Linked DNA regions of Marinobacterium aestuarii. The protein of the gene in region 1 interacts with the protein of each later gene in a pairwise test. Links are inferred from orthologs where the notes say so. Each region holds a gene or a part of one and is shown in the gene's direction. Other genes may lie near its edges.

The links.
Region 2: the proteins of dnaQ (region 1) and dnaE interact in binary tests that used the Escherichia coli proteins (3 or more experiments, as listed by UniProt). The link is inferred for Marinobacterium aestuarii from one-to-one orthologs.

The regions. Positions count from the first base shown.
Region 1 is NZ_CP015839.1:1,772,020-1,783,340, forward strand. The notes cover bases 4,905-7,878. They hold dnaQ (DNA polymerase III subunit epsilon), read left to right. Parts: upstream 4,905-6,018; coding sequence 6,019-6,738; downstream 6,739-7,878. Other genes in these bases: A8C75_RS07940 (class I SAM-dependent methyltransferase), read left to right, coding at 4,905-5,585; rnhA (ribonuclease HI), read left to right, coding at 5,563-6,009; nhaB (sodium/proton antiporter NhaB), read right to left, coding at 6,866-7,878. Also shown: A8C75_RS07920 (microcin C ABC transporter permease YejB), read right to left, coding at 1-87; A8C75_RS07925 (extracellular solute-binding protein), read right to left, coding at 87-1,916; A8C75_RS07930 (lytic transglycosylase), read right to left, coding at 2,215-3,831; gloB (hydroxyacylglutathione hydrolase), read right to left, coding at 3,900-4,685; more of A8C75_RS07940, read left to right, coding at 4,824-4,904; more of nhaB, read right to left, coding at 7,879-8,368; nudC (NAD(+) diphosphatase), read left to right, coding at 8,679-9,464; A8C75_RS07965 (SCP2 sterol-binding domain-containing protein), read right to left, coding at 9,492-9,827; protease SohB, read left to right, coding at 9,931-11,001; A8C75_RS07975 (TetR/AcrR family transcriptional regulator), read left to right, coding at 11,080-11,321. UniProt on the Escherichia coli protein: DNA polymerase III is a complex, multichain enzyme responsible for most of the replicative synthesis in bacteria. The epsilon subunit contain the editing function and is a proofreading 3'-5' exonuclease.
Region 2 is NZ_CP015839.1:675,970-688,401, forward strand. The notes cover bases 2,072-6,156. They hold dnaE (DNA polymerase III subunit alpha), read left to right. Parts: upstream 2,072-2,461; coding sequence 2,462-5,956; downstream 5,957-6,156. Other genes in these bases: rnhB (ribonuclease HII), read left to right, coding at 2,072-2,455; accA (acetyl-CoA carboxylase carboxyl transferase subunit alpha), read left to right, coding at 6,081-6,156. Also shown: lpxA (acyl-ACP--UDP-N-acetylglucosamine O-acyltransferase), read left to right, coding at 1-676; lpxB (lipid-A-disaccharide synthase), read left to right, coding at 683-1,837; more of rnhB, read left to right, coding at 1,838-2,071; more of accA, read left to right, coding at 6,157-7,037; tRNA lysidine(34) synthetase TilS, read left to right, coding at 7,057-8,394; A8C75_RS02975 (CTP synthase), read left to right, coding at 8,625-10,250; eno (phosphopyruvate hydratase), read left to right, coding at 10,291-11,586; cell division protein FtsB, read left to right, coding at 11,867-12,160; tRNA pseudouridine(13) synthase TruD, read left to right, coding at 12,157-12,432. UniProt on the Escherichia coli protein: DNA polymerase III is a complex, multichain enzyme responsible for most of the replicative synthesis in bacteria. This DNA polymerase also exhibits 3' to 5' exonuclease activity. The alpha chain is the DNA polymerase catalytic subunit.

The DNA.
Region 1 (11,321 bases):
GGCCTGGATAATGAAGAAATTGATGGTCAGGATGCCGAGCAGCGTTGGAATAATCAGCAGCAGGCGCCGCAGTATATAAGCTGCCATCAGTGTGCGGACGCCGCAGTGTCAGTCGGCAATGCCCACCAGGTGTCGGTGCCAAGGCTGTAGGCGGGGCGTACCTTGGGCATGCCAAAACGGTCCCAGTAGGCGATGCGATAGGTGGCGATATGGAACTGCGGTATGACGTAGTGATTCCACTGCAGTACGCGGTCAAGGGCGCGGGCGGCGGTGACAAGACTGGCACGATCCGGTGCTGCGATCAGGGTATCCACCAGGCTGTCGACGGCGGGGTTCTTGATGCCCACCAAATTGCGGGTGCCGGGCATGTCGGCCAGCTCCGAATGCCAGAAATCGCGCTGCTCGTTGCCGGGTGAGCTGGATTGCGGGAAGGAGCCCACCACCATGTCGAAGTCGAAGCTGCGCAGCCGGTTGATGTACTGCGACACATCGATGATGCGGATATCCACCTCCACGCCCATGCGCTCGAGGTTGCGAATCATCGGTGCTATGACGCGCTCAAACTCTTTTTGAACCAGCAGGATCTCGAAGCGAAATGGCTCGCCGGTCTTGCTGTTCACCAGCTTGTTGTCCTTGAACTCCCAGCCGGCGCTTTGCAACAGGCGCATGCCCTGGCGCAGTTCACCGCGGATATTGCCGCTGCCATCGGTGCTGGGCGCGCGGTAGACCTTGCTGAAAACCTCAGGTGGCACCTGGTCGCGCAGCGGCTCCAGCAGTGCCAGTTCCTCGGGTCCTGGCAGCTCGGTTGCGGCCATTTCAGAGTTGGAGAAAAAGCTGTGAGTACGGGTATAGGCATTGTAGAAAATATTGCGGTTGGTCCACTCGAAATCAAACGCATAGCCGAGGGCTTCACGTACCCGGGGGTCGGCGAACTTGTCGCGTCTGGTGTTGAAGATAAAGGCCTGCATGCCGGTGGGATTGCCATTGCTCAGTTCCTGTTTCAGGATGCGGCCATCGTCGAATGCGGGACCCGTGTAGGCGGTAGCCCACTCCTTGGAAGAGGTTTCAAGGCGAAAATCATATTCGCCGGCCTTGAAGGCTTCCAGCGCGACTGTAGCGTCGCGGTAGTAGTCAAAGCGCATCTGGCGAAAGTTATTGTGGCCGCGCCGTACCGGCAAGTCTGCGCCCCAGTAGTCATCGCGCAGGCTGTAGCTGATCGAACGGCCGGCCTCGAAGCTATCGATGCGGTAGGGGCCTGAGCCCACGGGAATATCCAGGGAGGGACTGTCGAAGGCGTGATCCTGCCAGTAGTGTTTGGGCAGAATGCTGGCCTGGCCCACGATCAGTGGCAGTTCGCGGTTGTTTTCGCCCTTGAAGTGGAAGGTCACGGTCTGGGGATTGGGCGCTTCAATGCGGTCTATGCCGGCGTAATAGGCGCCATAAAAGGGGCTGCCTTTGCTGCGCAGTATATCAAAGGTGAAAATGACGTCCTCGGCGGTCACGGGCTCGCCGTCGCTGAAGCGGGCGGCTTCGCGCAGCTTGAAGGTTACCCAGCGGCGGTCCTCCGGCATGATGACCGACTCGGCCAGCAGGCCGTACTGGGAAAAGGGCTCATCAGCGGCCTGATCCATCAGGCTGTCGTACATCAGGTTGGTGCCGGCGGCCACATTGCCCTTGATGATAAAGCTATTGAAGCTGTCAAAGGTGCCCATATCCCACTGTTTCAGGGTACCGCCCTTGGGGGCCTGGGGATTCACGTAGTCGTAGTGGCTGAAGTCGGCCGGATACTTGAGATCGCCGTGCATGGCGATGCCGTGGCTGGGGTGGCTGTCAGCGAGCAGGCTGCTGCTGGCAAAAAGGCAGACATTGATAATTACCGCGCCGAGCAGTCGCAAGGGCAAATGTGTACTGGTCATAGTGCTCCGTCACCTCTGCAAGAATATGACTTGTTATATCAGTCACTTGTCGCTTATGGAACCGTGGATGGGCCTAGAGTAGCGCTATATGACAGGTGAATTGCAGATTTATTCCATCGACAGGTGAAACAGGAGCACTTAAGTGCTCCTGCGGCGGTGTTTGTCGTACCTGGGCGCTGAACAGAATGCAGGAAGCAGGAGGCTGGATGGCAAAACGCCCCGCTGCCGCTGCCTTTTTGATTATAAAAAGCAGTGGCACCGGGGCGCGTTTAACGTCGAGCGTTGGGGTGTCGCCGGTTCAGCTGTCGGTTACGTTGACGAACAGGGTCAGTCGCTGGCCTGGCTGCAGGTAGCTGCGCTGATCCAGCTTGTTCCAGCGTGTCAGGTCCGCGACGCTAACGCTGAAGCGGCTGGCGATATCCGACAGGGAGTCGCCGCTGCGAACGCTGTAGCCCACCTTGCGCAGGGTTTCCCGCCCACTGCTGGCCAGGGTGTTGCCGCTGTTGCTGCTGTCACGCCAGATAACCAGTTCCTTGCCCGTCTTCAGGGGGCTGCGCGGTGTCATCTGATTCCAGCCCGCCAGTTCGCTGACGGAGACCTTGTGACTGCGGGCAATCTTCCAGAAGCTGTCGCCGGCACGGACTTTATAGCTGAGCTGTTCCCGTGCGGCCTGGGCCGAGTCGCTCGGATCATTGCTGGCAACAAGGCTGGCATTGCCAGGTCCCGGTATCAGCAGGGTTTTGCCCGCGGTAATGCGGTTGCCCTTGATTTTGTTGGCGCTGCGGATCGCCGAGGTGCTGATATTAAAGCGTGCGGCTATGGCCGACAGGGAGTCGCCGCGCTGGATGCGGTAGCGGTTCCAGCGTACTCGCTGATCCGCGGGCAGGCTGGCGAGCCTGTTCTCAAAGTCCTCGGCGCTGTCGATCGGTATCAGCAGGCGATGCGGGCCTTCGGGGTCGGTGGCCCAGCGATTGAACCCAGGGTTCAGCAATGCCATTTCTTCGCTGCTGGTGTCGGCCATCTTGGCCGCCTGGGCCAGATCGATCTGGCCTTCTGTTTCGATAATGGCGAAGTAGGGCTCGATGGCCAGTGGCCTCAGGCTGACGCCGTAGCTGTCCGGGGTCTTTACCAGGCTGGCGATGGCCAGCAGCTTGGGGACATAGGCTTCGGTTTCACTGGGCAGGTCGAGGGACCAGAAATCGGTCGGCAGGCCTTTTTTGGTGTTTTTGCGGATGGCCTTGGAAACGGTGCCGCCGCCAGCATTATAGGCCGCCAGGGCCAGCAGCCAGTCGCCATCAAAGCGCTTGTTGAGCTGTTCAAGGTAGGTCAGGGCGGCATCGGTGGAAGCCACAATGTCGCGTCGGCCGTCATACCACCAGCTCTTGCGCAGGCCAAAATGCTTGGCGGTGCCGGGGATGAACTGCCAGGGTCCAGCGGCGCGGCCAGAGGAATAGGCAAAGGGGTCGTAGGCGCTTTCAACCACCGGCAGCAGGGCAAGCTCGGCGGGCAGGCCGCGTTCGATGATTTGCTGCAGGATGTAGTGGTAGTAGCGCTCGGCGCGGTCGGTGACGCGGTCCAGGTAGTCCTGGTGCTTGCTGTAGTACTTTATCTGGGACGCGACGCGGGGGTTGTCGGCTTCGAGGTTGATCTGGAAGTGGTTGCGGCTTAGTTGCCACAGGTCTTCAGGGGGGGCTGTCGTGTCAGCGGGGGTATTGCTACGGGCTTTGCTGCGGCCGATGCTGTCACGACTGCCGGTCGCTCGGTTGTCCCAGGGGCTGGCGTGGGCGCCGGCCTTGCTGTTGGACAACCCGAGTGCATCAGGGCTGCTGTCGGGATTCTGCGTCAGGGCGCTACTACAGCCGGACAGCAGAAGTCCTGCAGCTGTGATGGAGATCCAGTTGCGTGTAAAGGTCATGGGCCAAAATCTGTCTCTAAAAAAGTCGAAGCATTTTATGGGTCGATGCCGAACTGGTCAACCTTTGATCAATATTGGTTTTTCCACTGGCGGATGGCGGCCATGATATCGACCGGTGTATCAAGCGTCGAACCCGCATGCAGGCTGGCGCTGGCGCTGACCGACTCGGTGTGGGTGCGCATAAAGGGATTGATCTTTTTTTCGGTGCCAATATGGCTTGGCAGCGTGGGTTCGCCCTTGGCTCGCAGCGTTTTGCACTCTTTGATGGCGGCCTGAATATGGGCGTTGTCGGGTTCAACGGCGGCGGCGAAGGCCAGGTTGGCGAGGGAATATTCGTGGGTGCAATAGACCTCGGTCGCATCGGGCAGGCAGGCGAAATAATCCATGGCCTGCTGCAGCTGGTGGGCGTTGCCCTCAAACAGGCGTCCGCAACCGGCCAGAAACAGGGTGTCGCCACAGAACAGTTGCGGCGTTTCGCCGTCGGTGCGGGGTGCGCAGTAGTAGCTGATATGGTCCAGGGTGTGGGCGGGTATTTCCCGTATCTGCAGGGTCTGGCCAAAGAGCTCGAGGCTGTCTGAATCCTGCAGCGGCTGGTCGATGCCGCCGAACGGGCTCGGGCGCGGACCATAGACCGGCACGCTAAAGGCTTGCAGCAGGTCGGCGACACCGCCGGTATGATCCTGATGGTGGTGTGTAATGAGTATTGCGGCCAGGGTCAGGTTGTTCTGTTGCAGGTATTTCAGTACAGGCGCTGCATCGCCGGGATCCACCACCGCAACGCGATTGCTCTGAGCGTCGGCCAGCAGCCAGATGTAGTTGTCATTAAAGGCGGGGATTGGTGTGACCTGAAACATGATAATCCTCTCGAATAGGTATCTGCACGGCGGCGCGTCTGAGGCGATACAGGTTACCTCAATCGGTGGGGGCTGTTAACATACCGTCATTGTCAGCAACACCGGTTTCATTTGATGAGATTTCGTCAGCAGCCCCCCTTGCACAAACTGATTCCGGCACTGCGCGTTTGGTTTCAAACGGAGCTTGGACAGGAGTTGCTTGCGGCCGAACGGGCGCAGATAGAACGGCTTTTACCCACACTCTTTGGCTATCACCTGTTGCAGCTGGGCATCGACAGCCAGATCTGTCTGTATGACAGCAGTCCTGTGTCACACAAGTTCATAGTCGCACCGGCACTTGAGTTGGGTCTGGGGCAGAACAGCGTGATTGCGGCCAACGAGGAGTTGCCGCTGGAGCGCAACAGCCTGGATGTGGTTGTGTTGCATCATGCGCTGGATTTCGCCCAGAGCCCGCATCAGGTACTGCGCGAAGCCGCGCGGGTGCTGCGCCCGGGCGGGCACCTTCTGGTGCTGGGGTTTAATCCGCTCAGCCTCTGGGGTCTCTATAGCCGCCTGTGTCGCAAGCGCACCGAGGTGCCCTGGTGTGGGCACTTTATCAGCCACTGGCGTCTGAGTGACTGGCTGAGTCTGGTGGAGCTGGTGGAAGTTAAGCTGATAACCGATTTTTTCCTGCCGCCCATGGCGGCGGGTAAATGGCGCCAGCGCTTCTCTGCGCTGGAGCGTTATGCCAAACCCGGTCGCAGCTATCATGGCGCTTTTTCGCTGATGGTGGCGCGCAAGGATGTGGTTGGCATGACCCCGATACAGCCGGAGTGGCGCCGCCGAAAACTGATTAGTCTGCCGATACCTGAGCCGTCTGCGCGAGGAAAGCATTGCCGTGAAAACCGAGAATTCCGTTAAGATTTACACCGATGGTGCCTGCAAGGGCAATCCGGGCCCGGGGGGCTGGGGGGCCCTGTTGCGTTATGGCGATGTGGAAAAGCAGCTGTTTGGCGGCGAGAAAAATACCACCAATAACCGTATGGAGCTGATGGCGGCGATCGAGGCTCTGGCGGCGCTCACCAAGCCCTGCGTTGTGGATCTGACCACCGACTCCCAGTATGTGCGCAAGGGTATTACCGAGTGGATGCGCAACTGGAAGCGCAATGGCTGGAAAACCGCCGCCCGCCAGCCGGTGAAGAATGCCGACCTGTGGCAGCGCCTGGATACCGAGGTGGCGCGTCATGAAGTCAAGTGGCACTGGGTGAAAGGGCACAGCGGGCACCCGGAAAACGATCTGGCTGATGAACTGGCCAACAAGGGCGTTGAGCAAATAAAGGGTTAGGGGCTGTTAATGCGTCAAATCGTACTGGATACCGAAACCACGGGTCTTGAACCGGCGGAAGGTCACAATGTTATCGAGATCGGCTGTGTCGAGATGGTGGGTCGCAAGCTTACCGGGCGCACCTATCACGTCTATATCAAGCCCGATCATGCCATCGACCAGGAAGCCATTGAGATTCACGGCATCACCAATGACTTTTTGGCTGACAAGCCGAAGTTTGCTGAGGTGGTGACTGAGTTTCTGGAGTTTATCCGTGGCGGCGAACTGATCATTCACAATGCTGCCTTCGATATTGGCTTTATCAATGCCGAGCTTGAGCGCATTCGCCATCCCGAGCGCATTGGTGATATCTGTAGCGTAATCGACTCCCTGCTGCTGGCGCGCCAGAAGCACCCGGGGCAGAAGAACAATCTGGATGCCCTGTGCAAGCGCTACGGCATCGACAACTCGCACCGCGAGCTGCACGGCGCTCTGCTTGACTCCGAAATTCTGGCTGATGTCTATCTGGGCCTGACCGGTGGTCAGCTCAAGCTGGATACCGGCGATGACGGCTCCGACGGCGGTGGTGCGGAGCGGGATATTCGTCGGGTGGAAGCGGGGCGCTACAGTCTGCGCGTGCTGCGTGCCAGCGATGACGAGCTCGAAGCGCACCGGGCCTTTGTTGCCTTGCTGAGCAAGAAAGCCGGTGAGCCCTGCCTGTGGGAGTCGCAGGAACCGTCTGAGGCTTAAGGAGCATACGGGCCGGTTATAGTCATGCACTGTTGCAGGCCGATAGTAAAACACCCCCGCAACAGGCCGTTGCGGGGGTGTTTTTTTGTGCCCTGGGAAAGGACAGGGCGGCAGGTAATGGCAGGGCCTAGAGTGTGTAACTTACGGCGGTAAAGCCGACCAGGCTCATCACTATGGTGTAGGGCAGTGCCATGATCACCATGCGTCCGTAGGACAGGCGAATCAGCGGTGCCAGCGCCGAGGTCAGCAGGAAGAGGAAGGCTGCCTGACCGTTAGGCGTCGCAACACTGGGAATGTTGGTGCCAGTGTTGATGGCCACGGCGAGCTTGTTGAAATGCTCGCGGGTGATGTCACCATTGTTCAGCGCCTCGACCACTTCGTTTATATACACGGTCGCGACAAACACATTGTCGCTGATGGCTGAAAGCAGGCCGTTGGCGACAAAGAACACGGCGGGCTGTACGCTGGGGCTCATTTCCAGCACGGCATGAATGATCGGCTGGAACAGGTGCTGTTCGTGGATCACCGAAACGATGGAGAAAAACACCACCAGGAGGGCGGTGAAGGGCAGTGCCTCTTCAAATGCCTTGCCGATCTGGTGTTCTTCGACGATGCCGTTAAAGGCGGTGAGCAGAATGATGACACAGAGGCCGATAAGGCCGACTTCGGCCAGGTGAAAGGCCAGTGCCAGTACCAGGATGATCGATACCACGACCTGAACGCCCAGCATGGCGATGTCGCGCTTGGTGCGTTTGCGGTCTTCTTCGCGGTCGAACTCTTCCAGAATCTGGCGCACGTTCAGCGGAATCTGTTCGCCGTAGCCGAACAGCTTGCCTTTCTCCAGCAGGACGCAGGTCAGCAGGCCGGCAAACAGCACCGGCATGGTAATGGGCGCCATAATGACGAAGAATTCGACGAAATCCCAGCCGGCTTTCTGGGCGATCAGCAGGTTCTGGGGCTCGCCCACCAGGGTGCAGACGCCGCCGAGTGCCGTGCCAACAGCACCGTGCATCAGCAGGCTGCGCAGGAAGGCGCGGAACTGTTCCAGTTCGCTGCGGTGGGTGTCGCCGACGTCCTCGTCGTCAGAGTGGTCGTGATCCAGCTGAGTTGATTTGCCCGAGGCCACCTTGTGGTAGACCGCATAGAAACCCACGCCGACACTGATGAGTACTGCCGTGACGGTCAGGGCATCGAGAAATGCCGACAGCATGGCTGAAGACAGGGAAAACAGCAGCGACAGCATGACCTTGGAGTGCACCTTGAGCAGTATCTTGGTGAACAGCCACAGCAGCATGCTTTTCATGAAGTAGATACCCGCCACCATAAACATCAGCAGCAGTATGACTTCGAGGTTGGATTCAACCTCGTGGGCGACCGACTCGGGGCTGGCCAGGCCAATGATAATGGCCTCGATGGCCAGGAGTCCGCCGGGCTGCAATGGATAGCATTTGAGCGCCAGCGCCAGGGTGAAGATAAATTCAAAGATCAGCAGCCAGCCGGTAACCACTGGGCCTGCAACCTGAAACAGGATGGGGTTCAGGATAAGGAAGCCAATAATAGCCTGCTTGTACCAGACGGGTGAGTTGCCCAGAAAATTGCGTATGAACGCCTGGGGTAAGGTGTTCGTCATGGCTGTTATTCCTATGCCAGCAGAGTCTGTTATGTTTACGGTGTCACGACGCAGGCTACGCTCAGGTATGGCAGCCTAACCTTGGATCATGACCCTTTATGACAAAGCGGGGCTAGCCTAGCAGCGACAACAAAAAATAAGAATAGCCACAGATTATAAAAAGACGGTGCCAGCGACGGTTCATCGGGCCTGCAGCGGGTTGTGCGGCCACCAGTTCAAGGCGTGTTGGCGCTAATCTATAAGTCATTATCAGGTTTGCTTATTGTTAAGATAAGGCAAGCTTTATGTGTATCCTAGACGAGGCGAATGGATGAGACAGGATGATTGCCAGCCGGTGCTGCTGGCAGCTGGTGGGCGTTTGCTGCAAAGCGCGAGCGGGGGGCTGGTGGCCATGCCGGCTGAACTGGAAGCGCTGCACTCAGAAGTGATAGAAGCGCAGTACCCGCTGGGGCCCGATGCGGCGGATGGTCGGCTGCTGGTGCTGCACGCCGACACTGAGCCTGCGCTGCGACAGCCCGCCATGGCGCTGCGCGATGCGCTGGCCCAGGCGCGCAACGAGAGCGAATATGGCTGGCTTTCGCGGGCGGCCCAGTTGGCCACCTGGCATGAACAGCATCGCTTTTGCGGTCGCTGTGGCGCTGCGCTCATTCATCACGCCCAGGATCTGGCCAAGACCTGCGAGCCCTGTGGCCTGAGTCAGTACCCGCGCATCTCGCCGTGCATTATCGTACTGGTGGTGCGCGGGGATCAGTGTCTGTTGGCCCGCGCGCCCCATTATGCCGCCGGGCGTTTCAGTACCCTGGCAGGCTTCATTGAAGCCGGTGAAACCGCAGAGGCCGCCGTGGCACGGGAAATTCAGGAAGAAGTCAGTATCGAGGTCCAGAACGTACGCTATTTCAAGAGCCAGTCCTGGCCCTTTCCCCATGCGCTCATGCTGGGTTTCTTTGCCGATTACAAGGCCGGCGAGCTGATGCCCGATGGCGTGGAAATTCTGGAGGCACACTGGTTCAGTCGCGATAATCTGCCGGACCTGCCGCCGTCCTTTTCGATCTCCCGTCAGTTGATCGAAAGCTACCGCCGCGGCGAGCTGGGCTGATCGCCAAGGGTTACTGAACTCTGCGTATCAGCGCTGGCGCTGGCGGGAAAAGAGCTTGCCCAGGCGCGTGGCCAGCATGATGTTGCCTTCGGCGCGCAGCTGGCCTTTCAAAAAAGCGCTCATGCCATCCTGCTCCCCGGTCACGACGCGAATAAAGGCCTCGCTGCCGACATAGAGGGTGATATCAGGGTCGGCGTGGTGCTGGCGTACTACCTGGCACTGCTGGTCCTGGATGGCGATATAAAAGGCATTTTCGTCATCGATAATGAACTGGAAGGTGCAGTTCAGATCCTTCGCCTGGTCGGGGCAAAAGCGGGAGGGGAGTTTATCGATTACCTGGTCGACGCTGATCTGTTCGCTCATGGGATTCCACTGTGTCCTGGGCAGTAAACCGTCTGGTCGTGACGACAGCGTTTTATGGTACATTACCCGGCTTACATTGATCTAAGATTTTCTGGAGAAGCACGTGCTCTCGTTCCTGTCTGATTACGGCCTGTTTCTGGCCAAAACAATGACCCTGGTGGTTGCTGTGCTGGTGTTTGTGCTTGGGCTTGTCCTGATTGCCGGGCGTAATCGCAAAGGCGGTTCGGATGGGGAGATCAGCGTCACAAGCCTCAACGACCAGCTTGAAGATATGCAAAGCGCCATCGAGCAATCGGTGATGGACAAAGACAGCTACAAGCAGCAGATGAAGGACGAGGCCAAGCGGGAAAAGGCCGAGGCCAAGGCGCGCAAAAAGGCGCTGAAAAAGGGTGAAGCCGTCGAAACCTCGTCCGGGCGTCGGTTGTTCGTGCTCGATTTCGATGGTGATATCAAGGCCAGCGACGTTGAACCGCTGCGTGAAGAGATTACCGCGATCCTTACTGTGGCCGGTCCTGAAGATGAAGTCGTGCTCAGGCTGGAGAGCGCCGGTGGTCTGGTGCATGAATACGGCCTTGCCGCCTCGCAGCTCGAGCGCATTCGGGCCCAGAAAATCCCCCTCACCATCTGTGTTGACCGTGTTGCCGCCAGCGGCGGTTACATGATGGCCTGTCTGGCCGACAAGCTGATGGCCGCGCCTTTTGCTGTGCTGGGCTCCATCGGTGTGGTGGCGCAGATGCCCAACTTTCACAAACTGCTGAAAAAGCATGATATCGACATGGAAATTCTTACCGCCGGCGAATTCAAACGCACCCTGACCATGTTCGGCGAGAACACCGACAAGGGCCGGGAAAAATTCGTTGAAGAGCTGGAAGACACCCATGAGCTGTTCAAGGAGTTTGTGACCGGTTATCGTCCCCAGCTTGATATTCACAAGGTGGCCACCGGCGAAATCTGGTTTGGCAAGCGCGCCCTGGAGCAGCACCTGATCGATGAAATCTGCACCAGTGACGATTACCTGATGCAGGCCGCGCGCGAGGCTGATGTGTTCTGTGTGCGCTATGAAGAAAAGAAGAGCCTGCAGGAGCGTCTCAGCGATTTCGCCATCCATACCGGCGACAGCCTGATGCTGCGCTGGTGGGACCGGTTGTATAAAAGCCGCCTGTTGTCCCGCTAAAACGGGTTGCGTTTAACAGAGCTGGCAAGCTGTATCGTGCCCTCGGGACGAGTGGCATGTTCAACAGGAGAGAAACGGATGCCGCAATCCGACACCACGGACAAGATACTGCAGGCGGCAGCATCGCTGTTTGCCGAGCAAGGCTTCAACGACACCACCCTGCGTCAGATTACCGCACGCGCCGACGTCAACCTGGCCGCAGTCAACTATCACTTTGGTTCCAAGGAACGCCTGATCATGGCGCTGGCGGATGCCTGTATCGAGCCGCTGGTGCAGCAGCTTGAGCGCGCGCTGGCGGAGCGCCTGGCGCTGGCGCCGCA
Region 2 (12,432 bases), 1.1 Mb from region 1 along the record:
CGGTGAAGGTACGGTTATAGGCCCCCATGTGGTTGTCCGGGGCCCGTCCCGGATCGGGCGACATAACCGTATCTTCCAGTTCGCCTCCATTGGTGAGGAGTGCCAGGACAAGAAGTACGCCGGTGAGCCGACGCGGCTCGAAGTGGGGGATCACAATATCTTTCGCGAAGGCGTGACTGTGCACCGTGGCACTGTGCAGGATCAGAGCCTGACCCGCATCGGCAGTCATAACCTCTTCATGGCCAACACTCATGTGGCCCATGACTGCATGGTGGGCGACCATGTGATCCTGGCCAACAATGCGGCGCTGGCAGGCCATGTGCACGTGGGCGATCACGCCATTCTGGGCGGTTTTACCGCCGTGCATCAGTTCTGCCATATAGGCGCCCATGTGATGTGCGGTGCCGGCAGTGTGGTGCTCAAGGATATTCCGGCCTATGTCATGGCCACCGGCAATACAGCGACGCCGCACGGCATTAATACCGAAGGCCTGCGCCGCCGGGGTTATTCGCCCGAGGCGCTGCGCACCCTGCGTCAGGCTTACAAGGTGATCTATCGCCAGCGTCTGACGCTGGAACAGGCGCTGGAACAGCTGGAGCAGATGCGTAGCAACTGCCCGGAACTGCAATTGTTGATTGATTCGCTGCAGGCTTCGACCCGCGGCATCATCCGGTAGCGGCCGGTGTCGCAGTCACTGCGTATCGGCATTGTTGCCGGAGAGGCTTCGGGGGACATCCTGGGAGCCGGTCTGATTGAAGCGTTGCGCCGGCGCTTCCCCGATCTTGAAGTCGAAGGTATCGGCGGTGATCTGATGATTGCCGCGGGCTGCCGCTCGCTCTATCCACTGGAGCGTCTGTCGGTGATGGGGCTGGTCGAGGTGCTCGGCCGGCTGCCTGAACTGATGGGTATTCGCCGTAACTTGCGCCAGCACTTCACCGCCACGCGCCCGCATCTGTTTATCGGTATAGACGCGCCGGACTTTACCCTTAACCTGGAAGGTGCGCTGCGTCGCGCAGGCATCCCCACGGTGCATTATGTCAGCCCATCGGTCTGGGCCTGGCGGCGCAAACGTGTGTTCAAGATTCTGCAGACCACCAATCTGATGCTGACGCTGTTTCCGTTTGAGGCGCGCTTTTATCAGGAGAATGGTCAGCGTGTCTGTTTTGTCGGTCACCCCCTGGCCAGCCAGATTCCGCTGCAGCCCGATACCGCCGAGGCGCGTGGGCAGCTCGGCCTGGCGGTGGAGGATGAGGTCGTGGCATTGCTGCCCGGCAGCCGTGGCGGCGAGCTGAAGTATCTGGCGCGGCCCTTCCTGGAAACGGCCCGCTGGCTCAAGCAGCGCCGGCCGCAGTTGCGCTTTGTGTTGCCGGCGGCGAACGAAACCCGGCTGCAGACGCTGCGCGAGCTGATCGACACCGAGTTTGCCGATCTGCAGGTCGAGCTGTATCTGAAGCAGTCCCGCAGCCTGATGCAGGCCGCCGATGTTATTCTGATCGCCTCAGGCACCGCGACCCTGGAAGCCATGCTGCTGAAAAAGCCCATGGTGGTGGCCTATCGCATGGCCGGGCTGACGCACCGCATACTGTCACGGCTGATCAAGAGCCGCTTTATTTCCCTGCCCAACCTGCTGGCCGATGCGCCCCTGGTGCCTGAAGTGCTGCAGGATGAAGTGCGCCCCGAGGTGCTGGGGCCACTGTTGCTGCAGCAGCTGGAAGATCCGGCCCATGCCGCCATGCTGCGTGAACGTTTCGCCGAGATACATGCCCAGCTCAACTGCGATGCCGACGAGCGCGCCGCCGAGGCGATCGTGCAGCTGCTCGCCGACAGGTCGTTGTAAATGCAGCGGCAGGAATTTGATTTTTTCGAAGTAGAGCAGGGCGCCGACAAGAATGTGGCCGGTGTCGATGAGGTTGGCCGCGGGCCCCTGGTCGGCAATGTGGTGGCTGCTGCCGTTATTCTGGACCCTTCACGTCCGATCCTGGGGCTGGCGGACTCCAAGGTGCTGAGCGAAAAGAAGCGCCTGGCGCTGTACAGCGAAATCTGTGACAAGGCGCTGGCCTGGTGCGTGGCCTCGGCCAGCCCGGCCGAAATTGATGAACTGAATATTCTGCATGCCAGCATGCTGGCGATGCAGCGCGCGGTGGCAGGGTTATCCATACAGCCCGACTTTGCCCTCATCGACGGCAATCGCTGCCCGCAGCTGGCCTGTCCGAGCGAGGCCGTGATCAAGGGTGACGCCAAGGTGCCTGCGATCAGTGCCGCCTCGATTATTGCCAAAGTGGTGCGAGATCAGGAGATGGCTGATCTGCACCGTCTGCATCCCGACTATGGTTTTGCGCAACACAAGGGTTACCCGACGCCGGCCCATCTGGCCGCGCTGCGCCGTCTGGGGCCCCTGCCTGAATATCGCCGCAGTTTTCGCCCCGTGCGTGAACTGCTGCAACCCGGAGACTGAGACCCCATGGCGACACCCCAATTCGTTCACCTGCGTCTGCATACCGAATACTCCCTGGTTGATGGGCTGGTGCGGGTCAAGGAAGCGGTCGCGGCAGCCAAGGCCGCCGGCATGCCGGCGGTGGCGGTGACCGATCAGAGCAACCTCTTTGCCACCATCAAGTTTTACAAGGCTGCACTGAACGCCGGCATCAAGCCCATCTGTGGCGTCGATGTGCATGTCATGAACGAGGCAGATCCCGCGGGCGAGCCCCATCGCATGACGCTGCTGGTGCGCAATGGCAAGGGCTATCGCAACCTGATGGAGCTGGTGTCCCAGGCCTATGCCGAAGGCCAGAATATCGTCGGTGAAAAGGCGATTCTGAAGAAAGCCTGGATTCGTGAGCGCTCAGAGGGCCTGATCGCGCTGTCCGGCGGGCGTCTGGGGGAAGTGGGTCGGGCCATGCAGTCGGACAAGGTATCGCCTATTGCCGTGCTGCGCGAATGGATGGAGATATTCCCGGATAACTATTATCTGGAGGTGCAGCGCACGGGGCGTCAGGGTGAGGAGGATCTGGTGCACGCCAGTGTTGCCCTGGCCCACGAAACCGATTGCCCGCTGGTCGCCACCAATGAGGTGATGTTCCTCAAGGCAGAGGATTTTGATGCCCACGAGGCGCGTGTCTGCATCAACCTCAGCCGTACTCTGGACGACTCCAGGCGGCCGCGGGATTACAGCGATCAGCAGTATTTCCGCTCGGCGGCGGAAATGCATGAACTCTTCGCCGATATTCCGGAGGCGCTAGCCAACAGCGTCGAGATTGCCCGACGCTGCAATGTCGAGATTGAGCTGGGCACTTACTACCTGCCGCGCTTCCCTGTGCCCGAAGGCATGCTGATGGATGACTATTTCCGTCAGGTGAGCTTCGATGGCCTGGAAGAGCGGCTGGAGATTCTGCTTGACCGTACCGATCCGGACTACGATGCCAAGCGCCAGCTGTATATAGACCGGCTCGAGTTCGAGCTCGAAATCATCATCCAGATGGGCTTTCCCGGCTACTTCCTCATCGTTATGGACTTCATCAAGTGGGGCAAGGAGAACGGCGTACCCGTGGGGCCGGGGCGTGGTTCGGGTGCCGGCTCCCTGGTGGCCTATGCGCAGAAGATTACCGATCTGGACCCGCTGGAATATGACTTGCTGTTCGAGCGCTTCCTGAACCCGGAACGTGTCTCCATGCCCGACTTCGATATCGACTTCTGCATGGATAACCGCGACAAGGTGATCGACTACGTGGCCCGTACCTACGGTCGCGATGCGGTGTCTCAGATCATCACCTTCGGTACCATGGCGGCCAAGGCGGTGGTGCGCGACGTTGCCCGTGTGCAGGGCAAGCCCTTTGGTCTGGCGGACCGGCTCTCCAAGCTGATTCCGTTTGAAGTCGGCATGACGCTTGGCAAGGCCTGGGAGCAGGAATCCCAGCTGCGCGAATTCGTGGAGTCCAGCGAAGAAGCACAGGAAATCATGGAGATGGCCTACAAGCTGGAAGGGGTGACCCGCGGTGTCGGCAAGCACGCCGGGGGTGTGGTTATAGCGCCAACCAAGCTGACGGACTTCGCCGCCACCTACTGCGACGAGGCTGGCGAGGGTCTGGTAACCCAGTTCGACAAGAACGATGTCGAGGAAGCCGGGCTGGTCAAGTTCGACTTCCTGGGTCTGCGGACCCTGACCATCATCGACTGGGCGCTGAAAACGATCAACAAGATCCGCGTGCCGGCGGGCGAAGCGCCGCTGGATATCACGCTGATTGATCTGGAAGACAAGACCACCTTCGATCTGCTGCAGAGCGCCGAAACCACGGCGGTATTCCAGCTAGAGTCCAGCGGCATGAAGGACCTGGTACGGCGCCTCAAACCCAGCCGCTTCGAGGATATTGTCGCCCTGGTGGCCCTGTTCCGGCCGGGGCCGCTGCAGTCGGGCATGGTGGATGACTTTATCAACCGCAAGCACGGCCGCGCCGAAATGGCCTGGCCGCACGTGGATTACCAGCTCGATAGCCTGCAGCCCGTGCTGGAACCGACCTACGGCATCATCCTGTACCAGGAACAGGTCATGCAGATCGCCCAGGTCATGGCGGGCTATACGCTCGGCGGCGCCGACATGCTGCGCCGTGCCATGGGCAAGAAAAAACCCGAAGAAATGGCCAAGCAGCGCGCCATCTTCCTGGAAGGCTGTGAGCAGCAGGGCATCGACCGCGACCTGTCGGGTAACATCTTCGATCTGGTGGAAAAATTCGCCGGCTACGGTTTTAACAAGTCCCACTCCGCCGCCTATGCACTGGTGTCTTATCAGACCGCCTGGCTCAAGGCGCACTACCCGGCGCCCTTTATGGCGGCGGTTATTTCCTCCGATATGCAGAACACCGAGAAGGTGGTTATCTTCATCGAAGAGTGCCGCAACATGGGCCTCGCGCCGGCGGTGCCGGATGTAAATAGCAGTGAATACATGTTTACCGTCAACCCGGCCGGGGAAATTGTCTATGGCCTGGGCGCGGTCAAGGGCGTGGGTGAAGGCCCCATCGATGCCATAGTGCAGGCGCGCAAGGATGGTCAGGGGGATTTCAGCGATATTTTCGATTTCTGCCAGCGTGTGGGTGCCCGCAAGCTCAGCAAGCGCGTGATGGAAGCGCTGGTGCGCTCCGGCGCCCTGGATCGCCTGGGCGCGAGTCGCGCTGTGCTGTTTGAGTCCATCCCCGATGCCCTCAAGGCGGCGGATCAGAGCGCGCGCAATCAGGACGCCGGCATGTTCGACCTGTTTGGTGAAATGCCGGTGGAAGAGGCCCGCGATCCCTACGCCGACTACAGTCGCGTACGAGAGTGGACCGACAAGGAACGCCTGACCGGCGAAAAGGACACCCTGGGGTTATATCTGACCGGCCACCCCATTGATGAGTACCAGAAAGAGCTGAGCCATTTTATCAGCAAGAAAATTTCCGATGTGCAGCCGGCCCGGGGGCGGCAGCAGAAGATGGCGGGTCTGGTGGTGGATCTGCGGCTGAAGAAAACCAAGAAGGGCGACTCGCTCTGTTTTGTCACCCTGGATGATCGCAGCGCCCGCATCGATGTGACCCTGTATGGCGAGGCTTACGAGCTGGCCCGCAGCAAGCTGAACAAGGATGCAGTGCTGATCATGGAAGGTGAAGTGCTGCAGGATGACTACAACGGTGGCCTCAAGGTCAAGGGTAGCCGGGTGATGGATATCAGCGAAGCCAGGGCGCAGTATGCCCGCTGCCTGGAGATTAGTGGTGACAGTCAGAGCCTCGGTGGCCGCCGGCTGCGCGAGCTGGTCGAGGTGCTGAAGAGTCACCGCGGCAATGGCAGCATGGCGGTGACGCTGCGCTACAGGCGCCCCGATGCCGAGGCCTGTCTGCCCTTCGGTGACAGCTGGAAGGTACAGGCCAGTGATGACCTGGTGCTCAAGCTGCTGGATCGCTTTGGCGCAGGGGCGGTGGCGCTGCGCTATTGAGGCCGGTCGCTGCCTGGTCATGTGCGGGGTGGTTATCACAGGACTCAACGGGTAGAATTGCCCGTTTGTTGTTCTTCAAGAATGATCTTCAAGTAACCGAATTGCAGAGCGGAAGCAGACGCGAATGAACCCGAATTACCTCGAATTCGAACAGCCCATTGCTGAACTGGAAGCGAAGATCGAAGAGCTGCGTCATGTCGGCGATGACAGCGACATCAACCTGTCGGAAGAGCTTGGCAAACTGAGGGAGAAGAGTCGCAATCTGACCGCGTCCATCTTCTCCAACCTGTCCGCCTGGCAGGTTTCGCAGCTGGCGCGTCATCCCAAGCGCCCTTATACCCTCGATTATGTCAGTCACCTTTTCGACGACTTCGATGAAATTCACGGCGACCGGCATTTTTCCGATGACGCCGCCATCGTCGGTGGTATCGCCCGGCTGGACGGCAAACCCGTGGTCGTGATCGGTCACCAGAAGGGCCGCGAGACCAAGGAAAAGATTCGTCGCAACTTCGGCATGCCGCGTCCGGAAGGTTACCGCAAGGCGCTGCGCATCATGGAGATGGGTGAGCGCTTCAAGATGCCGGTGCTGACCTTTATCGACACCCCGGGTGCCTATCCCGGTATCGATGCCGAAGAGCGCGGTCAGTCCGAGGCCATCGCTTTCAACCTGGCGAAGATGTCCTGCCTGAAAACGCCGATTATCTCCACCGTTGTGGGTGAAGGCGGCTCCGGCGGCGCCCTGGCGATCGGTGTCTGCGACAAGCTGCTGATGCTGCAGTACTCCACTTACTCGGTTATTTCCCCGGAGGGCTGTGCGTCCATCCTGTGGAAAAGCGCCGAGCGCGCGGCCGATGCGGCCAAGGCCATGGGGATTACCTCCGGCCGTCTGCATGAGCTGGGCCTGGTGGATCATGTGGTCAGCGAGCCGCTGGGCGGCGCGCACCGTGATCCGGCCCTGACGGCAGCGAATCTGAAGCTGGAGCTGCTGACGGCTCTGGAAAAATTTGAAGCCCTGCCGATCGAAGAGCTGCTGGAGCGTCGCTACGAGCGCCTGATGTCCTATGGTCTTAGCCGCGACTGATTGTCTCTGAGGCGCGCTGATGCCAGCTGATGGGTTGCTGCAGACGTTTGAGCGACAACTGGCTGAGCAGCATCATGTCCGGCGCTGGCTGATCGCCTACAGTGGCGGTCTGGATTCCCGGGTGCTGGTCGAGCTGGCCGCCCGGGTGCTGGACCCATCCCGCATCCTGTTGCTCCACGTCAATCATCACCTGCAATCAGAGTCCGATGCCTGGGCGGCGCACTGCGTGGCCCAGGCACAGGCGCTGGGGCTGGCGATTCGGGTGCTGAATGTAGCGCCTGCCTCGGCTTCAGAGGCGGATGCACGCGACGCCCGGTACCATGCATTCGCGCGGGAACTTCGACCGGGCGACCTGCTGCTGCAGGGGCATCACAGTGATGATCAGGCTGAAACGTTGCTGCTGCGCCTTATTCGTGGTGCCGGCCCCAAGGGTCTGGCGGGCATGCCACGTCAACGAGCCATTGGCGAGGCGCAACTGCTGCGCCCGCTGCTGGATGTGAGGCGTGCGGAACTCGAGCGCTGGGCTCGACAGCACTGTTTAAGCTGGGTGGACGATCCGTCCAACAGTGCGATCGATTATGACCGCAATTTTATCCGCCACCGTGTTATGGCGCCGCTGATCGAACGCTGGCCAGGCGTGCAGGCGCGCATGGGCTTGAGTGCGGGGCTGCTGGATGAAAGTGCCGAGCTGCTGAAGGAGCTGGCGCGGGACGATCTAGAGGCCTGTCGGGGGCCGCAGGGCGGCTTGACAGGCGCCGCGCTGAGCGCCCTGTCGTTACCGCGCCAGCGTAACCTGCTGCGCCACTGGCTGACCGCCGCTAGCGGGGTCATTGTCAATGGGCCGCTGCTGGCACGCATCGAGCAGGACGTGCTGCGGGCCGGACAGGATCGGCAGCCGCAACTGCGGATCGGTGCATACAGTCTGCGGCGTTATCGCGGTGACCTCTTCCTGCTGGCGCAGCCCCAGGCCGCCAGCGCTGAGATGCTGGCACAGATCAGGCTTGCACCGGGTGATATAGCATTGCAGCACGGGCGCCTGTCGATTGTCGCGACGCGGGCTGAAGACCATTCCATCCTGGTGCACAGGGAGCAGCAGAAGCTTGTTCTGCGTACGCTGGAGCAGGTGACTGTGCGCTACAGGCGTGAGGGTGAGCGTTGTCGACCCGCGGGGCGCAGTGGCTCTCATCCGCTTAAAAAACTGTTTCAGGAGTACGGGGTGCTACCCTGGCTGCGCGATACATGGCCTCTGTTTGTGTGTGGTGACGAGATTGTCGCCGTGCCGGGACTCTGGGTCTGTGAAGGCTGGCAGGCCGAGTGCGGTAATCAGGGCTATAGTGCTGGCTGGCATCCCGCTTAGGCGCCAGCCTTGTGCGGCGAGTCGGCGCAAGCATGTTTGGGCATGGCGTGATCTGGGGTAGCGTGTTTGGGATAAAAGTTTCGGCACCTGGGAGGCACGTGACCTGTGTCTGGCTGTAGTAGCGGGCAAGGTTCCGATTGTCTGCAAGGGGGGCTTTTGCTATCCTGTGGCCCCATCTCGTGCTCGTAATTTTCCCGCATTTTTTCAACCTTCGACCATACAGGTTTTGCATGACGCGTTACATTTTCGTCACCGGTGGTGTTGTGTCCTCGCTGGGCAAAGGCATTGCATCCGCTTCCTTGGCCGCCATTCTTGAGGCCCGAGGTGTGAAAGTCACCATGCTCAAGCTGGATCCGTATATCAACGTCGATCCAGGGACCATGAGCCCGTTTCAGCATGGTGAGGTATTCGTGACGGAAGATGGCGCCGAAACTGACCTGGATCTGGGTCACTACGAGCGCTTTATTCGTACCACCATGGGCCGTCGCAATAACTTCACCACCGGCCGTGTGTATCAGCACGTGCTGCTCAAGGAACGCCGCGGCGACTACCTGGGCGGTACCGTTCAGGTGATCCCGCACATTACCGACGAGATCAAGCGTCGCGTAATCGAAGGTGCCGGCGATGCAGATGTGGCACTGGTTGAAATCGGTGGCACCGTGGGTGACATTGAGTCCCTGCCGTTCCTGGAAGCTGTGCGTCAGCTGAAGGCCGAGCTGGGCTTCTCCCGTGCGCTCTTCATGCACCTGACCCTGGTGCCCTATATCGCCACCGCCGGCGAAACCAAGACCAAGCCGACACAGCACTCGGTGAAAGAGCTGCGCTCCATCGGTATTCAGCCGGACATTCTGGTGTGCCGCTCCGAGAAGGAGCTGCCGGCTTCGTCCCGCCGCAAGCTGTCCATGTTTACCAACGTGGAAGAACGCGCTGTTATTTCCCTGCCGGATGCCAAAACCATCTACAGCATTCCGCGCATGCTCAAGGATCAGAACCTCGACGATATCGTCGTTGAACGCTTCCACCTGGATTGCCCGCCGGCGGATCTGAGCGAGTGGGATCAGGTGGCCGATGCGCACCTGAACCCAGAAGGTGAAGTCACCATTGCCATGGTCGGCAAGTACATGGAACTGCTGGATGCCTACAAGTCGCTGATCGAGTCCATCTCTCACGCTGGCATCAAGTTTCGCAAGAAGGTCAATATTCGCTATATCGACTCTGAAACCGTTGAGCAGGAAGGCGTTGATGTCCTCAAGGGCGTTAGTGCAATCCTGGTACCGGGCGGTTTCGGCGAGCGTGGCGTGGAAGGCAAGATCATGGCCGTACAGTATGCTCGCGAGAACAAGGTGCCCTATCTGGGGATCTGTCTGGGCATGCAGGTTGCGGTGATTGAATATGCCCGCAACGTGGCGGGTCTCGTCGGCGCCAACTCCACCGAATTTGAACCCAAGAGCGCGCATCCGGTGATCGGTCTTATTACCGAGTGGACGACGTCCGAGGGCGATGTCGAAGTACGTGACGAAAGCACGGATCTGGGCGGCACCATGCGTCTGGGTGCCCAGGAGTGCCAGCTGCTGGAAGGCTCCCATGTGGCCCGCGCCTATGACTCGACCCGTATTGTCGAGCGTCACCGTCATCGTTATGAAGTGAACAACAACTACGTGACCCAGCTGGAAGAAGCAGGGCTGCGCATCTCCGGCCGCTCCGCCGATGGCGAGCTGGTGGAAGTGGTTGAAGTGCCGGATCATCCCTGGTTTGTTGCCTGCCAGTTCCACCCGGAATTCACTTCGTCACCCCGCGATGGTCATGGCCTCTTTAGCGGCTTTATACAGGCCGCGCTGGCCCAGCAGGCCAAGTAACGGTTTTCAGAATACATAATAAGCTAGGAGTTTGATCCAAATGGCACAGATTGCAGATATCAAGGCGCGCGAAGTACTGGATTCACGCGGTAATCCGACGGTTGAAGCTGACGTCATTCTGGCGTGCGGCGTGATGGGCAGCGCCTGCGCACCGTCCGGCGCCTCCACCGGGTCGCGCGAAGCGCTGGAACTGCGTGACGGCGACAAGTCCCGCTACCTGGGCAAGGGTGTGCTCAAGGCCGTGGCTGCCATCAATGGCCCTATCCGTGAAGCCCTGCTGGGCCAGGATGTCACCGATCAGCGCGCGCTGGACAACATCATGCTGGCGCTGGATGGCACCGAGAACAAGTCCAAGTTTGGCGCCAACGCCATCCTGGCCGTGTCCCTGGCCGCGGCCAAGGCGGCGGCTCTGGTCAAGGGTATCCCGCTCTACGCCCATATCGCTGAACTCAACGGCACCGCCGGCCAGTACTCCATGCCCCTGCCGATGATGAACATCCTCAACGGTGGCGAGCACGCCGACAACAACGTCGATATCCAGGAATTCATGGTGCAGCCGGTGAGCAGCCCGAGCTTCGCCGAGGCCCTGCGTTGCGGCGCCGAGATCTTCCACGCCCTCAAAGCCGTGCTCAAGGCCCGCGGCCTGAACACCGCTGTGGGCGACGAAGGCGGTTTCGCACCTAACCTGGGCTCCAACGAGGAAGCCCTGGTGGTGATCCAGGAAGCGGTGTCCAATGCCGGCTACAGCCTGGGCAAGGACGTGACCCTGGCGCTGGATTGCGCGGCCTCCGAGTTCTACAAGAACGGCGAGTACAACCTGGCTGGCGAAGGCAAGACCTTCAACTCCGAAGGCTTCAGCGATTACCTGGCACAGCTGTCCGACACCTACCCGATCGTTTCCATCGAAGACGGTCTGGACGAGTCCGACTGGGCCGGCTGGGCCTACCTGACGCGCAAAATCGGCGCCAAGGTACAGCTGGTCGGGGACGACCTCTTCGTCACCAACACCAAGATCCTGCAGGAAGGCATCGACAAGGGCATCGGCAACTCCATCCTGATCAAGTTCAACCAGATAGGATCGCTGTCTGAAACCCTGGATGCGATCAAGATGGCCAAGGATGCCGGCTACAGCGTGGTGATTTCGCACCGCTCCGGTGAAACCGAAGACACCACCATCGCTGACCTTGCCGTGGGTACGGCGGCGGGCCAGATCAAGACCGGCTCCTTGTGCCGTTCCGATCGCGTCTCCAAGTACAACCGCCTGCTGCGCATCGAGGAAGAACTCGCAGGTCAGGCGCCCTACAAGGGCCTGAAAGAAATCAAGGGTCAGGCGTAAGCCGGCTTTGCCGCAGGCGTATCTCTTAAGGGGGCGCTTGCAGATAGGACGCCCCGTTACCGCTTAGGGTAACGGGGCGTTTTTTTCCATAGGCTGAATTCGAGTTGTTCGCAACTCCCTGTCCCTGCACCTAGCCCCCGTATTTCTATCAGGGGCCTTTGCCCGACCTCTGGGAGCGCAGGGCAAGAAGGGCGGGACTGCGGCATCGAGTGTGTTACATTCACCCATTAAATGTCATCTTTTCTATCCGGCTCAGGTCGGGATCTCGCTGGAGTGCATCTTGTTTCGTTGGCTCATAACCCTCCTGGTGGTACTGGTGCTTGCACTGCAGTACCGTCTCTGGTTTGGCGAGGCGAATCTGCGGGAGGTGCTGGCGCTGCGCCAGGCCATCAGCACGCAGCAGCAGGATAACGAAAAACTGCTGGAGCGTAATCGTCAGCTGGAGGCAGAAGTACAGGACCTGAAGAAGGGCCTGGCCGCGCTGGAAGAACGTGCCCGCAGTGAGATGGGCATGATTCGCGAGGATGAAACCTTTATTCAGTTGATTGAACCCCGTAGCGGATCCGCTCAATGACCCCTGATAATTTGCAGTTCCCCACCGATTTTCGCTGGCTCAATGGTGAGCCCACAGTGAGCGCCGAGATACGGCATGAAAATGCCGATTTTCAGGTTTTCGAACAGCTCGGGTTTGAGCCCGAGGGCGAAGGCGAGCACGTTTTCCTGTATATCCGCAAGAATGGCGAAAACACCGACTGGGTTGCTCGCCAGCTGGCGGGTTTCTGCCAGGTGTCACCGCGCGAAGTCAGTTATTCCGGCAAGAAAGATCGCCACGCCATTACCGAACAA